Regions from separate parts of the Streptomyces sp. NPDC020747 genome, predicted to be linked through region 3. Evidence: riboswitches for the same ligand, from Rfam matches in the RefSeq annotation. Region 3 holds a riboswitch; each other region holds the start of a gene.
What was found. Region 3 has a riboswitch for cobalamin ahead of metE (5-methyltetrahydropteroyltriglutamate--homocysteine S-methyltransferase). Riboswitches for the same ligand answer to the same signal wherever they lie in the genome.

Region 1: linked by a shared signal. The riboswitch ahead of ACH4YP_RS21580 (ABC transporter substrate-binding protein) and the one ahead of metE (5-methyltetrahydropteroyltriglutamate--homocysteine S-methyltransferase) in region 3 are both predicted to bind cobalamin.
Region 2: linked by a shared signal. The riboswitch ahead of ACH4YP_RS32740 (cobalamin biosynthesis protein) and the one ahead of metE (5-methyltetrahydropteroyltriglutamate--homocysteine S-methyltransferase) in region 3 are both predicted to bind cobalamin.

The regions. Positions count from the first base shown of each region.
Region 1 covers NZ_JBIRTJ010000008.1:24,710-28,758, reverse strand. Annotated here, with positions in the region: gene ACH4YP_RS21585 (FecCD family ABC transporter permease) at 1-939, opposite strand, end outside; gene ACH4YP_RS21580 (ABC transporter substrate-binding protein) at 936-1,970, opposite strand; cobalamin riboswitch at 2,037-2,224, opposite strand; gene ACH4YP_RS21575 (TIGR03767 family metallophosphoesterase) at 2,453-4,049, shown strand, end outside.
Region 2 covers NZ_JBIRTJ010000014.1:71,824-75,872, forward strand. Annotated here, with positions in the region: gene ACH4YP_RS32725 (lysozyme) at 1-240, shown strand, start outside; gene ACH4YP_RS32730 (anion permease) at 415-1,656, shown strand; gene ACH4YP_RS32735 (hypothetical protein) at 1,669-1,890, shown strand; cobalamin riboswitch at 2,020-2,156, shown strand; gene ACH4YP_RS32740 (cobalamin biosynthesis protein) at 2,254-3,210, shown strand; gene ACH4YP_RS32745 (cobyric acid synthase) at 3,207-4,049, shown strand, end outside.
Region 3 covers NZ_JBIRTJ010000004.1:4,286-8,334, reverse strand. Annotated here, with positions in the region: gene metE (5-methyltetrahydropteroyltriglutamate--homocysteine S-methyltransferase) at 1-1,662, opposite strand, end outside; cobalamin riboswitch at 1,826-2,050, opposite strand; gene meaB (methylmalonyl Co-A mutase-associated GTPase MeaB) at 2,159-3,145, opposite strand; gene scpA (methylmalonyl-CoA mutase) at 3,151-4,049, opposite strand, start outside.

The DNA of each region.
Region 1 (4,049 bases), on a different contig from region 3:
TACCTCCTGGGGATCGAGGACGGTACGGGCCAGCGTGTCCACCCACACCAGGAACACCGCTCCGGCGAGGGCGGTGACCGGGAGCAGCCGGGCGTGCCCGGACCCCACCAACGCCCTTGCCGCATGCGGGAGTACGAGACCGACGAAGCCGATCGCACCCGCCGAACTGACGAGCGCGGCGGTCAGCAACGCCGTGGCACACAGCAGCACGAGCCGCGTACGGGCCACCGACACCCCGAGCGTCGCGGCGGCGTCCTGGCCGAAGGCGAACGCGTCGAGCGTCCTCGCGTACCCGAGGCACACCAGCAGTGTCACCGCGAGGACCGCGAAGCACACCCAGACGTCGGTCCAGCCGACCCCGCTCAGCGAACCGAGCAGCCAGAACAGCACCCCGCGGGTGGTCTCGGCGTCGGCGGCGGTCATCACGACGAAGGAGGTGAGCGCGGAGAAGAGCTGCATCGCGGCGACCCCGCTCAGCACCACCCGGTCCGTCGCCCCGCCCAGCGTGTGGCTGAGCAGCAGGACGAGCCCGAACGACAGCACCGCGCCGAGGAACGCGCCCGCGGAGACCGAGACCAGGCCCCCGCCGACCCCCAGGACGACCACGATCACGGCGCCGGTCGAGGCGCCCGAGGACACCCCGAGGACGAACGGGTCGGCGAGCGGGTTGCGCAGCAGGGACTGCATCACGGCGCCGCACACGGCGAGTCCAGCCCCGCACACGGCCGCCAGGAGGGTACGCGGCAGCCGCAGCTCCCAGACGATCCCCTCCCGGATCGGGGTCAACTCCGAGCTGCCCCAGCCGAGATGGGACGCGACCACGGACCAGACGTCGCCGACCCGGATGTCCGCGGGACCGATGGTGATCGCGACGGCGACGGACAGGAGGAGCAGGGCGACGCCCGCGGCGATGAGCAGTCCCAGGCGCGGCCGTGTCACCCGGCGAGCCCGAACTCCCGCAGGGCGGCGGCGACTTGCTCGACGCCCTCGATCGTGCGGATGGTCGGGTTCATCGCCTGCCCGCTGAGCAGGACGTAGCGCTTCTTCTTGACGGCGGTCATGTTCTTGGTGACCGGGTCGGACTCCAGGAACTCGATCTTCTTCTTCGCGGACTCGGCGGTCTGCGACTTGCGCGTGAGGTCGCCGATGACGAGCACGTCGGGGTCGCGGTCGGCGACGGTCTCCCAGTTGATCTGGGGCCACTCCTCGTGCGTGTCGTCGAAGACGTTCTTCGCGCCGAGGGTCCGGGTGATGACACCGGGCGCGCCGCAACAGCCCGCCATGTAGGGCGAGTCGGAGTTGGCGAACCAGTACAGGAGAGTGACATCGGATGCGTCGATCCCCGAAGTGGCCTTCTTCGTGCGCTGCTTGAGGTCGGCGACGAGTCGCTCGCCGCGCTTCTCGACGCCGAACACCTCGGCCAGGTCGCGCACTTCGCCGTAGATGGCGTCGATACCGAGGGCCTTCTTCCGCGCTCCGTCGCCGCCCGAGGCGTTGTCCTTGCCGACGCAGTCGGAGGGCGAGACGTAGGTGGGCACGCCGAGCTTCTCGAACTGCTCCCGGGTGGCCACTCCGCCCTTGCCGAGCGTCGACACGAACGAGGCGGCGACGAAGTCGGGGTCGGCGTCCAGGACCCGTTCGAAGGAGGGGTTGTTGTCGGCGATCCGCTTCACCTTCGCGTTCGCCTTCTCCAGGCCCTTCATCACCGGGTCGGTCCAGGTGGCGGTGCCGGCCATGCGGTCGGCGAGGCCGAGCGAGAGCATGATCTCGGTGGTGCCCTGGTTGAGGGAGACGGCCCGCCGGGGCGGGGACTCGACGCGTACGGTCTGTCCGCAGTTGTCGAGGGTGACGGCGGCCCCGGAGTCCGTGTCGGACGACGAGTCCCCCGAGTCTCCCGAACCGCAGCCGGTCAGCAGGAGGGCCCCGGACAGGGCGAGGGCAGCGGGACGGGCAAGACGTGCGACGGGCACGGGAGTTCCTCAGGCGTCGAGGGCTCGAACGCGGAGCCCGGTCGTACGGTGCTCCCCCGTCGGCGCGTGACCGCGGAGGCCGCCAGCAGGTCTTCGGACTCGGGGTCACCCGGACGAGGCGCCTTCCCGGACCGTCGTTCCGGTCCAGTGGCCGATGCCCCGCCCGTCACCCTCACCGCTGCGCGTCAGCTCCGGATTCCCACCGGATTCCCTGACCCACGTACATGGGTTCGACTGGCCTTGGCAAGCTATCACGGCGGGTGTCGCGGCCCGGTGGGCGGACCTGCGGACCTGCGGGCCCACTGGCGGGCGGACCTGCGCTCGGACCCGTGGGCAGACCGGCAGTACGGGGCCCCATCGGCCGTCCCGCCTGTTCCGGCGGTGTTCACGGCTGCGCCACACCCCTGCCCACGCCCCGGCCCCCGCGGCCTGAATGAGTGGTTCCGCTCAGTCAGTCTCTCGGAGGCACGGAGGGCCGCCCCATGACCGGGACCGAAACGGCGGGGACCGCATCCGCTCCCCCGCCCTCGTCCACACCCACGTCCCCGCCACCGTCCCCACCCCCGTCCGCATCCTCGATCAACCGTCGTCACTTTCTGCTCGCGTCCGGTGCCGTCGCGTCCGGTGCCGTCGCCGCGGGAGCCACCGGAGGAGTGGCGGCCGTCTTCCCGCGGCAGCGCCCGGCCCCCTCCGTGCAGCCCGCCGCCGGGAGGGCCGCCCCACACCCGCCACTCGCCATCCGACGGCCGCCGCGCCGCGCGGCCCCGTACGCGGCGACCACCCTGGAGACGACGGCCCGCCTCGGCGGCCGCGCGCACGCCGACACCTACCGACGGCTCGTATCGGGCCCCGGCTGGCCCATGGTCGTACGCGGAGAACTCGCGCCTGCCGCCACCGGCCGCCAGGACCGGCGCACACCGCTCGCGTGCTTCGTGCAGTTCACCGACCTGCACCTCACCGACGTGCAGAACCCGCTGCGCACCGAGTTCCTGCGGTCGCGCGGGCCCGCCGCGTGGCGGGCCCAGGAGGCGCTGACGGTGGCGGGGGCGGTCGCGCTCGTGGAGCAGGTGAACGCGCTCGGCCAGGGCCCGCACACCGGCCTCGCGCCCGGGTTCGTGATGACGACGGGCGACAACGTCGACAACAACTCCGCGGTCGAACTGGAGTGGTTCCTCACGCTGATGAGCGGCGGCCGGATCACTCCCAACACCGGGGATCCGTCGGTGTACGAGGGCGTCCAGAACTCCGGCCTGCCGCTCTTCTGGCACCCGGACGACGCGGCCCTGCGCGACCTGGACAAGCGGCGCGGGCTGCCCCGCATCCCCGGCTTCCTCGACGCGGCGATCCGGCCCGTGACCAGCCCGGGGCTCGGCATCCCCTGGTACTCCACGGTCGGCAACCACGACGACATACCCGGCGGCTGTCTGTCGCCCGCGCTGGGCGACTTCGCCGTCGGCTCCCGCAAACTGCTGTCGGTCCCGGCCACGGACGCGGCCGCCTACGCGAAGGCGCTGAACTCCGGCGACGACCCCAAGAGCGAGGTGCTCTCGGCGATCCTGAAGAGGCACGCGGCCTCGGCACGGACGGTGACGGCCGACGAACGGCGCCGGCTGTGCACCCCGCACGAGTACCTGGCCGCGCATCTCGACCCGGCCCACGCCGGAGCGGGCCCGGTCGGCCACGGCTACACGGAGAACAACCTGGACGGCGACCGGATGTACTACTCGTTCCGGGTGGCCGAGAACGTCATCGGCATCAGCATCGACACGACATACCGCAGCGGCCACTACGAGGGCTCGCTGGGCACGGACCAACTCCGCTGGCTGGAGCGGACGCTGGCCGCGCACAGCTCCCGGTCCTACGACGCCGACGGCCGCCTCGTACGCAACGCCGGGGCCGACGACGCCCACGTCCTGGTCTTCAGCCACCACCACAGTCCGAGCATGACCCGCCGCCCCGACGCCGCCCGCACCGACGAGCCGCGGCACGACGGTGCGGAGGTACTCGCCCTGCTCCAGCGGTTCCCGAACGTGGTGGCCTGGATCAACGGCCACAGCCACGTCAACCGGATCACGCCCC
Region 2 (4,049 bases), on a different contig from region 3:
CGTCGGCCGGTGATCTACACCAACTACAACTGGTGGAAGATGTGCACGGGCAACAGCGCCGCGTTCGCCGCGAACCATCCGCTGTGGCTGGCCCGCTACAGCTCGACGGCGGGGTCGCTGCCGTCCGGCTGGAACTTCTGGACCTTCTGGCAGTACGACAACGGCGGCAGCCTGCCGGGTGACCAGAATCTCTTCAACGGATCCCTGAATCAGCTCAGGGCGTTCGCGAGGGGACGGTAGAGGTAGCGGACCACTGAATTCCGCCTCTGTTCGAGGGCTCCCGCCGCCACTCCGACACAAGCGGAATGCCGGCACCTTCATCGGGCCACCCTGTCGCCCTCCCCAGTTCATCTTCCGTTCATCCAGGTTGCCTACGGTCCCTGTGCCACTGACGTCCAAGAGAAGCCTGGGTAAATGGAACACATCACGCTCCTCCTCGGAATCGTGATCGTTACCGCTCTCGTGTTCGATTTCACGAACGGTTTCCACGACACAGCCAACGCGATGGCGACGACCATCTCGACCGGTGCCCTGAAGCCCAAGACGGCGGTGGCCATGTCCGCCGTGCTGAACCTCGTCGGTGCGTTCCTCTCCGTGGAGGTCGCCAAGACGATCTCCGGCGGCATCATCAACGAAGAGGGCATCCGCACCGAAGTGATCTTCGCGGCGCTCGTCGGCGCCATCCTGTGGAATCTGCTGACCTGGCTCCTGGGTCTGCCCTCCAGTTCCTCCCACGCACTGTTCGGCGGCCTGATCGGCGCCGCGGTCATGTCGGCCGGCTGGTCGTCGGTGAACGGTTCGACCGTCGTCACCAAGGTCCTGCTCCCCGCGATCGCCGCGCCGCTGGTGGCCGGACTCGCCGCAACGCTGGCCACCCGGCTGACGTACCGCATCAGCAGCAAGGCCGGCGAGCAGGCGACCTCCAAGGGCTACCGCGCGGGTCAGATCACCTCCGCGGGCCTGGTCTCGCTGGCCCACGGCACGAACGACGCGCAGAAGACCATGGGCATCATCACGCTCGCCCTGGTCACCGGCGGTGTGATCGTGCCCGGGTCGAACCCTCCCCTGTGGGTCATCGTCTCGGCCGGTATCGCCATCGCGCTCGGCACCTACCTGGGCGGCTGGCGCATCATCCGCACCATGGGCAAGGGCCTCACCGACCTCGCGCCGCCGCAGGGCTTCGCCGCCCAGACCAGTGCCGCGACGGTCATCCTGGCCTCCTCGCACCTCGGCTTCTCGCTCTCCACCACCCAGTCCTGCTCCGGCGCCGTGATGGGTTCGGGCCTCGGCCGCAAGGGCGGTGTCGTCCGCTGGTCGACCGCGACCCGGATGTTCGTCGCCTGGGGCCTCACGCTGCCCGCCGCCGGACTGGTCGGCGCGGGCGCCGAGTTCCTCACCAAGCAGGGCACCTGGGGCATCGTCCTCACCGGCGCGCTGCTGGTCGCGGGCTCGGCGGTCATCTGGGTCCTCTCCCGCCGCCAGCCGGTCACCCGCGACAACGTGAACGACGTCGAAGGCGAGCCCGCGGGCGTCGTGACCACCGCCATCGCCGCCGTCACCCCGCCGCCCGCGGGCACGGTCGCCCCGGCGGAGGACCTCAAGACCACCATCCCGGGCCCGGACGCCACCGAGCCCGCCCGCCCGGCCACGGTGTAAGGAACCCACAGAATGAAGATCGACTGGGCAGCCCTCGGCTCCGTCTTCGGAGTCAGCCTCATCGTCACCGTCGCCCTCGTGGGCCTCTTCACCCTCGGCATCGTCGGCCTCTCCAAGCGCGAGTCGGCCTCCGCCCAGGGCGGCACCGCGACCCTCGCGGTCACGGGCGCGTACGCCTGCTTCGCCGCGTGCGCAGCGGCTGTGACGTACGGCATCTATCTGATCGTCGCCTGACGCGCACGGCACCTCCGTCCCGTACGACTCCGCCCCGTCGCCCCCCGGTCGGCGGGGCGGAGTCGTGTCCGTGTGTGGGCCTCAGCACACTCTCCCGTCGCAGGTCAACAGCAAGTTGACGGGTGTTCGTGGGCGTGGTGGACTGCCGGAGCCATGTACGGCGGCAGGAGAGGAAGCCGGTGCGAATCCGGCGCGGTCCCGCCACTGTTACCGGGGATTCGACACCCCGGGAGCCAGGAACTCTCGCCGTCTGTCTCGTCGAACCAGGGCGTGGACACCCTGAGTGAGGACAAATCGCCATGCGCGGCTGCCCAAGTGCCTTTCCAGCGACGGTTGTGCCCGACCTGACGGTCGGCTGAACCGATGCGTGCCGATCGCGTCTTCGCGTACGGCGCCGCCGCCGGCCTTCTCGGTGACCTGCTGCTCGGCGATCCACGCCGGGGGCATCCGGTCGCCGCGTTCGGACGTGCCGCGGGTGCCGTGGAGCGGGTGTTGTGGCGGGACCACCGGGGGTGGGGCGCGCTGCACACCGCCGTGTGTGTGGGTGGCGCTGTATCCCTCGCCGCCCTGGCCGACCGTTCCGTACGGACCTCTCGCATCGCGTCCGTCGCGTTGACAGCCGCCGCCACCTGGTCCGTCGTCGGCGGTACGTCGCTCGGCCGGGAGGCCCGGGCCATCGGCGGGGCGCTCGCCGCCGGGGACGTCGAGGTGGCCCGGGAGCGGCTGCCGCACCTGTGCGGGCGGGATCCGCAGGCTCTGGACGCCGACGGGATCGCCCGGGCCGTCGTCGAGTCCGTCGCCGAGAACACCTCCGACGCCGTCGTGGGCGCCCTCGTGTGGGGTGCCGCGGCCGGTGTGCCGGGGCTGGTCGCGTTCCGTGCCGTGAACACGCTCGACGCGATGGTCGGGCACAGGTCGGCCAAGTACCGGCGGTACGGGTGGGCTTCCGCGCGGCTCGACGACGTCGCGGGGTGGCCGGGGGCTCGGCTCACCGCCGTCCTCGCGGCCGTCGCGGGAAGCGATCCGCGCGGGGCCGTACGCGCCTGGCGTGCCGACGCCGTCAAGCATCCGAGCCCCAACGCCGGGCCCGTGGAGGCCTCGTTCGCGGGGGCGCTCGGCGTGCGGCTGGGCGGGACGCTCTCGTACGCCGGAAGGGTCGAACACCGGCCCGTACTCAATGGTGGTGGCCGGGCCGTGGAGGTCGGGGACATCGAGCGGGCCGTACGGCTCTCGCGGCGCGTGGGTCTGCTCGCGCTCGGCGTGAGTGTCGCCGGGCGGCTCCTCGTCAGCGGCCTTCGCGCGAAGGGGCGTACGTCATGAGCCGGGGAACGAGCGGGGGAACGGGTGGCGGGCTGCTCGTCGCCGGTACCACCTCCGACGCGGGCAAGAGCGTCGTCACCGCCGGGATCTGCCGGTGGCTGGTGCGGCGCGGCGTCAAGGTCGCGCCCTTCAAGGCGCAGAACATGTCGCTCAACTCGTTCGTCACGCGGGAGGGCGCCGAGATCGGGCGGGCGCAGGCCATGCAGGCGCAGGCCGCTCGTGTGGAGCCCACCGCGCTCATGAATCCCGTGCTGCTCAAGCCCGGCAGCGACCGGAGCAGTCAGGTCGTCCTCATGGGTAAACCCGTCGGTGAGATGAGCGCCCGCGGCTATCACGGCGGGCGGCAGGAAAAGCTCCTCGGGACCGTGCTGGAGTGCCTCGCCGAGTTGCGGGGCACGTATGACGCGGTGATCTGTGAGGGGGCGGGCAGTCCCGCCGAGATCAATCTGCGGCGGACTGACATCGTGAACATGGGCATCGCGCGCAACGCGCGACTGCCCGTGCTCGTCGTCGGCGACATCGACCGCGGGGGCGTCTTCGCCTCCTTCTTCGGGACCGTGGCGCTGCTCTCGCCCGAGGACCAGGCGTTCGTCGCCGGGTTCCTCGTCAACAAGTTCCGCGGGGACGTGTCCCTGCTGGAGCCCGGCCTCGACATGCTCCAGAACCTCACCGGACGTCGTACGTACGGCGTCCTGCCCTTCCAGCACGGTCTCGGCATCGACGAGGAGGACGGGATGGCGGTCTCGCTGAGAGGCTCGGTCCGGGAGTCGGCTGTCTCCTCCCCCGTCGGCGAGGACATCCTGCGGGTGGCCGTCTGCGCGATTCCGCTGATGTCCAAC
Region 3 (4,049 bases):
GTACGTCGTCCAGCGCACGGTCATCGGCTCGGGGCGGGAGATGTCGCCGGCCAGGATCGGCGGACGGACGTAACGGGTGCCGTAGGACTGGACCCAGCCGTGCTGCGTGGCGAGGTACCCCGTCAGCTGCTCGGCGAAGTACTGGACCATGTCGTTGCGTTCGGCCTCGCCGTGCACGAGGACGTCCAGGCCGGCCTTCTCCTGGAACGAGATCACCTCCTGGATCTCGGCCCTGATGCGCTCCTCGTAGCCGGCCGTGTCGATGCGCCGGGCGCGCAGGTCGGCGCGGGCGACGCGCAGTTCGGCGGTCTGCGGGAAGGAGCCGATGGTGGTGGTCGGCAGCAGCGGCAGGCCGAGGTGGGCGCGCTGGGCGGCGGTGCGTTCGCCGTACGGCTGGGAGCGGCGGGCGTCGGCGTCCGTGACCGCACCGACCCGCGCGCGCACAGCGGGGTCGCGGGTGATGGGCGAGTTCGCGCGGGAGGCCAGGGCGGCCCGGTTGGCGGCGAGTTCGCCGGTGATCGAACCCGTGCCCTGGGCGAGACCCTTGGCGAGGGTGACGGTCTCGGCCGTCTTCTGCCGGGCGAAGGCGAGCCAGCGCAGGATCTGCGGCTCGATGTCCCGTTCGGCGGTGGCGTCGAGCGGCACGTGGAGCAGTGAGCAGGACGCGGCCACGTCGACCCGGTCGGCCAGCCCGAGCAGGGTGCCGAGCGTGGCGAGCGACGCCGACAGGTCGTTGACCCAGATGTTGCGGCCGTTGACCACGCCCGCGATCAGGCGCTTGCCGGGCAGTCCGCCCACGGCGGCGAGCGCGTCGAGGTTGGCGGCTGCCGCCTCGGTGAAGTCGAGGGCGAGGCCCTCCACCGGCGCCTTGGCCAGCACCGGCAGCGCGTCGCCGAGCCGGTCGAAGTAGGAGGCGACCAGCAGCTTCGGACGGTCGGTGAGCGCGCCGAGATCGCGGTAGGCGCGGGTGGCGGCGTTGAGTTCGGCGGGCGTACGGTCCTGGACCAGGGCCGGTTCGTCGAGCTGCACCCACTCCGCGCCCGCCGCCCGCAGGTCGGAGAGGACCTCGGCGTACACGGGCAGCAGCCGGTCGAGCAGGGTCAGCGGGTCGAAGTCGGCGGCCACACCGGGTGCGGGCTTGGCGAGCAGGAGATAGGTGACGGGGCCGACGAGGACCGGCCGGGCGGTGAGGCCGAGCGCGAGGGCTTCGCGGAGCTCGGCGACCTGCTTGGCGGAGTCGGCCGTGAAGACGGTGTCCGGGCCCAACTCCGGGACCAGATAGTGGTAGTTGGTGTCGAACCACTTCGTCATCTCCAGCGGCGCCACGTCCTGGGTGCCGCGGGCCATCGCGAAGTAGCCGTCGAGCGCGTCGGCCTCGACCGCGGCGCGGTGGCGGGCGGGGATCGCGCCGACCATGACGCTGGTGTCCAGGACATGGTCGTAGTACGAGAAGTCGCCGGTGGGCACTTCGTGGATGCCGGCCTCGGCCAGCTGCCGCCAGTTGGCGCGGCGCAGTTCGGCGGCGGTGGCCCGGAGGGCGTCGGCGTCGACGCGGACCTTCCAGTACCCCTCGATCGCCTTCTTCAGTTCCCGGCCCCTGCCCTGACGGGGGTAGCCGTACACGGTGGCCCGTGCCGCCGCGGCTGCGGACTTCGATGTCACGGAACTCTCCTTCGCGAGATGTCTCCCTGAGATCCCGGGACGGACGTGAGCGCGAAGGGGGTGACGAACCCGGCGGAAGCATCTCGCGCGGCAAGGCGCGATCGTCCGCCGGACATGTACGCCGACCTGCCCACGAGGTCACCGGGGTGTCCGCGCACAAGTGGTTTGCGCGCGGGCAGTTGGCAGGTCTTCGGACTCGCGGGCACACCCTCCGTACGGAGGACACCTACTGGCCGTCGCTTCCCAAGCCCCGCTTCATGGGGCCCAGTGCGTATGACGGCGGTCGTTCCCGCTCACCGCTGCGGGGCAGTCCCGGATTCCCACCGGGTTCCCTCTTGCGACGCATCCCGCCTGGCGGACGGGGCGAACCAGCTACGCGGGCCAGCCTAAGGGTTGGGGGTCGGACGCGTCGATTTTTTAGATGCCGGCCGGTGGCGGCTGATCGCGCCCCGCGGCGGAGCCGCAAATCGGTACAGCCCCGCGCCCCTGAGGCGGCTCAGTCCGGCCGGGGTCCGAATGCCCTCAGGATTCGTTCGGCCGCCAGTGTCGCCGTCAACTCGCCCTCTCGTACCTGCCGTTCGAGGTCCGGCGCGAGGGCGCGTACGGCAGGGTCGGCGTGCAGTCGGCCCAGAAGCTCGTCGCGCACCATCGTCCAGGTCCAGTCGACCTGCTGGTCACGGCGTTTGGCGGCGAGGCGGCCCGCGGAGTCGAGGAGCGTACGGTGCTGTTCGAGGCGCTCCCAGACCGTGTCCAGGCCGGTCGACTCACGGGCGCTGCAACTCAGCACCGGTGGCGTCCAGGCGGCGTCGGCGGGATGCATCAGCCGCAGCGCGCCCGCCAACTCCCTTGCCGCGCCCCGGGCATCGCGCTCGTGCGGCCCGTCCGCCTTGTTGACGGCGATCACGTCGGCCAGCTCCAGGACACCCTTCTTGATGCCCTGCAACTGGTCCCCGGTGCGGGCGAGGGTGAGGAGCAGGAAGGAGTCGACCATGTTCGCGACCGCGGTCTCGGACTGGCCGACGCCGACCGTCTCCACGAGTACGACGTCGTAACCGGCCGCCTCCATCACCACGATCGACTCCCGGGTCGCCTTCGCGACTCCGCCGAGCGTGCCCGCGGTGGGGGAGGGCCGGATGAAGGCCGCCGGATCGACTGCCAGGCGTTCCATACGCGTCTTGTCGCCCAGGATGGACCCGCCCGTCCGGGTCGACGACGGGTCGACGGCGAGCACCGCGACCCGGTACCCGAGCGAGGTGAGCAGCGTCCCGAACGCGTCGATGAACGTCGACTTGCCCACGCCCGGCACACCGCTGATGCCGATCCGCCGCGCCTTCCCGCTGTGCGGCAGCAGCTCGGTCAGCAACTCCTGCGCCATCGCCCGGTGTTGGGGCCTCGTCGACTCGACGAGTGTGATGGCCCGCGCCACCAGCGCCCGCTTCCCGTCGAGCACGCCCTTCACATAGGTGTCGAGGTCGATCGCCATGGGGCTCAGAGTTCGTGGCCGAGGTCGGTGGCCAGGCGCTCGACCAGGTCGTACGCCGCGTCCGGGATCACCGTCCCGGGCGGGAAGACGGCCGCCGCGCCCATCTCGATCAGCGTGGGCACGTCCTGCGGCGGAATCACCCCGCCGACCACGACCATGATGTCCTCGCGCCCCTCCTCCGCGAGCGACTCCCTGAGCGCCGGTACGAGGGTCAGGTGCCCGGCGGCCAGCGAGGACACCCCGACGATGTGCACGTCCGCCTCGACGGCCTGGCGGGCCACCTCGCCCGGCGTCTGGAACAGCGGGCCGACATCGACATCGAAGCCGAGGTCGGCGAAGGCGGTCGCGATCACCTTCTGGCCGCGGTCGTGGCCGTCCTGGCCCATTTTGGCGACCAGGATGCGCGGGCGGCGGCCCTCGGCCTCCTCGAAGGCGTTCACCAGCGTGCGGGTGCGCTCGACGGACGGGGACTCGCCGGCTTCGGTGCGGTACACACCGGAGATCGTACGGATCTGGCTCGAGTGCCGCCCGTACACCTTCTCCAGGGCGTCGGAGATCTCGCCGACCGTGGCCTTCGCGCGGGCCGCGTTCACGGCCAGCTCCAGCAGGTTGCCCTCACCGCCCGCCGCCCGGGTCAGCGCGTCCAGCGAGTCCTGGCAGGCCCGCTCGTCGCGCTCCGCGCGCAGCCGCCGCAGCTTCTCGATCTGCTGGGTCCGTACGGAGGAGTTGTCGACCTTGAGGACGTCGATCTGCTCGTCGGTCTCGACGCGGTACTTGTTCACGCCGATCACCGGCTGGCGCCCGGAGTCGATACGGGCCTGGGTACGGGCCGCGGCCTCCTCGATGCGCAGCTTGGGGATGCCCGCGTCGATGGCCTTGGCCATACCGCCCGCCGCCTCGACCT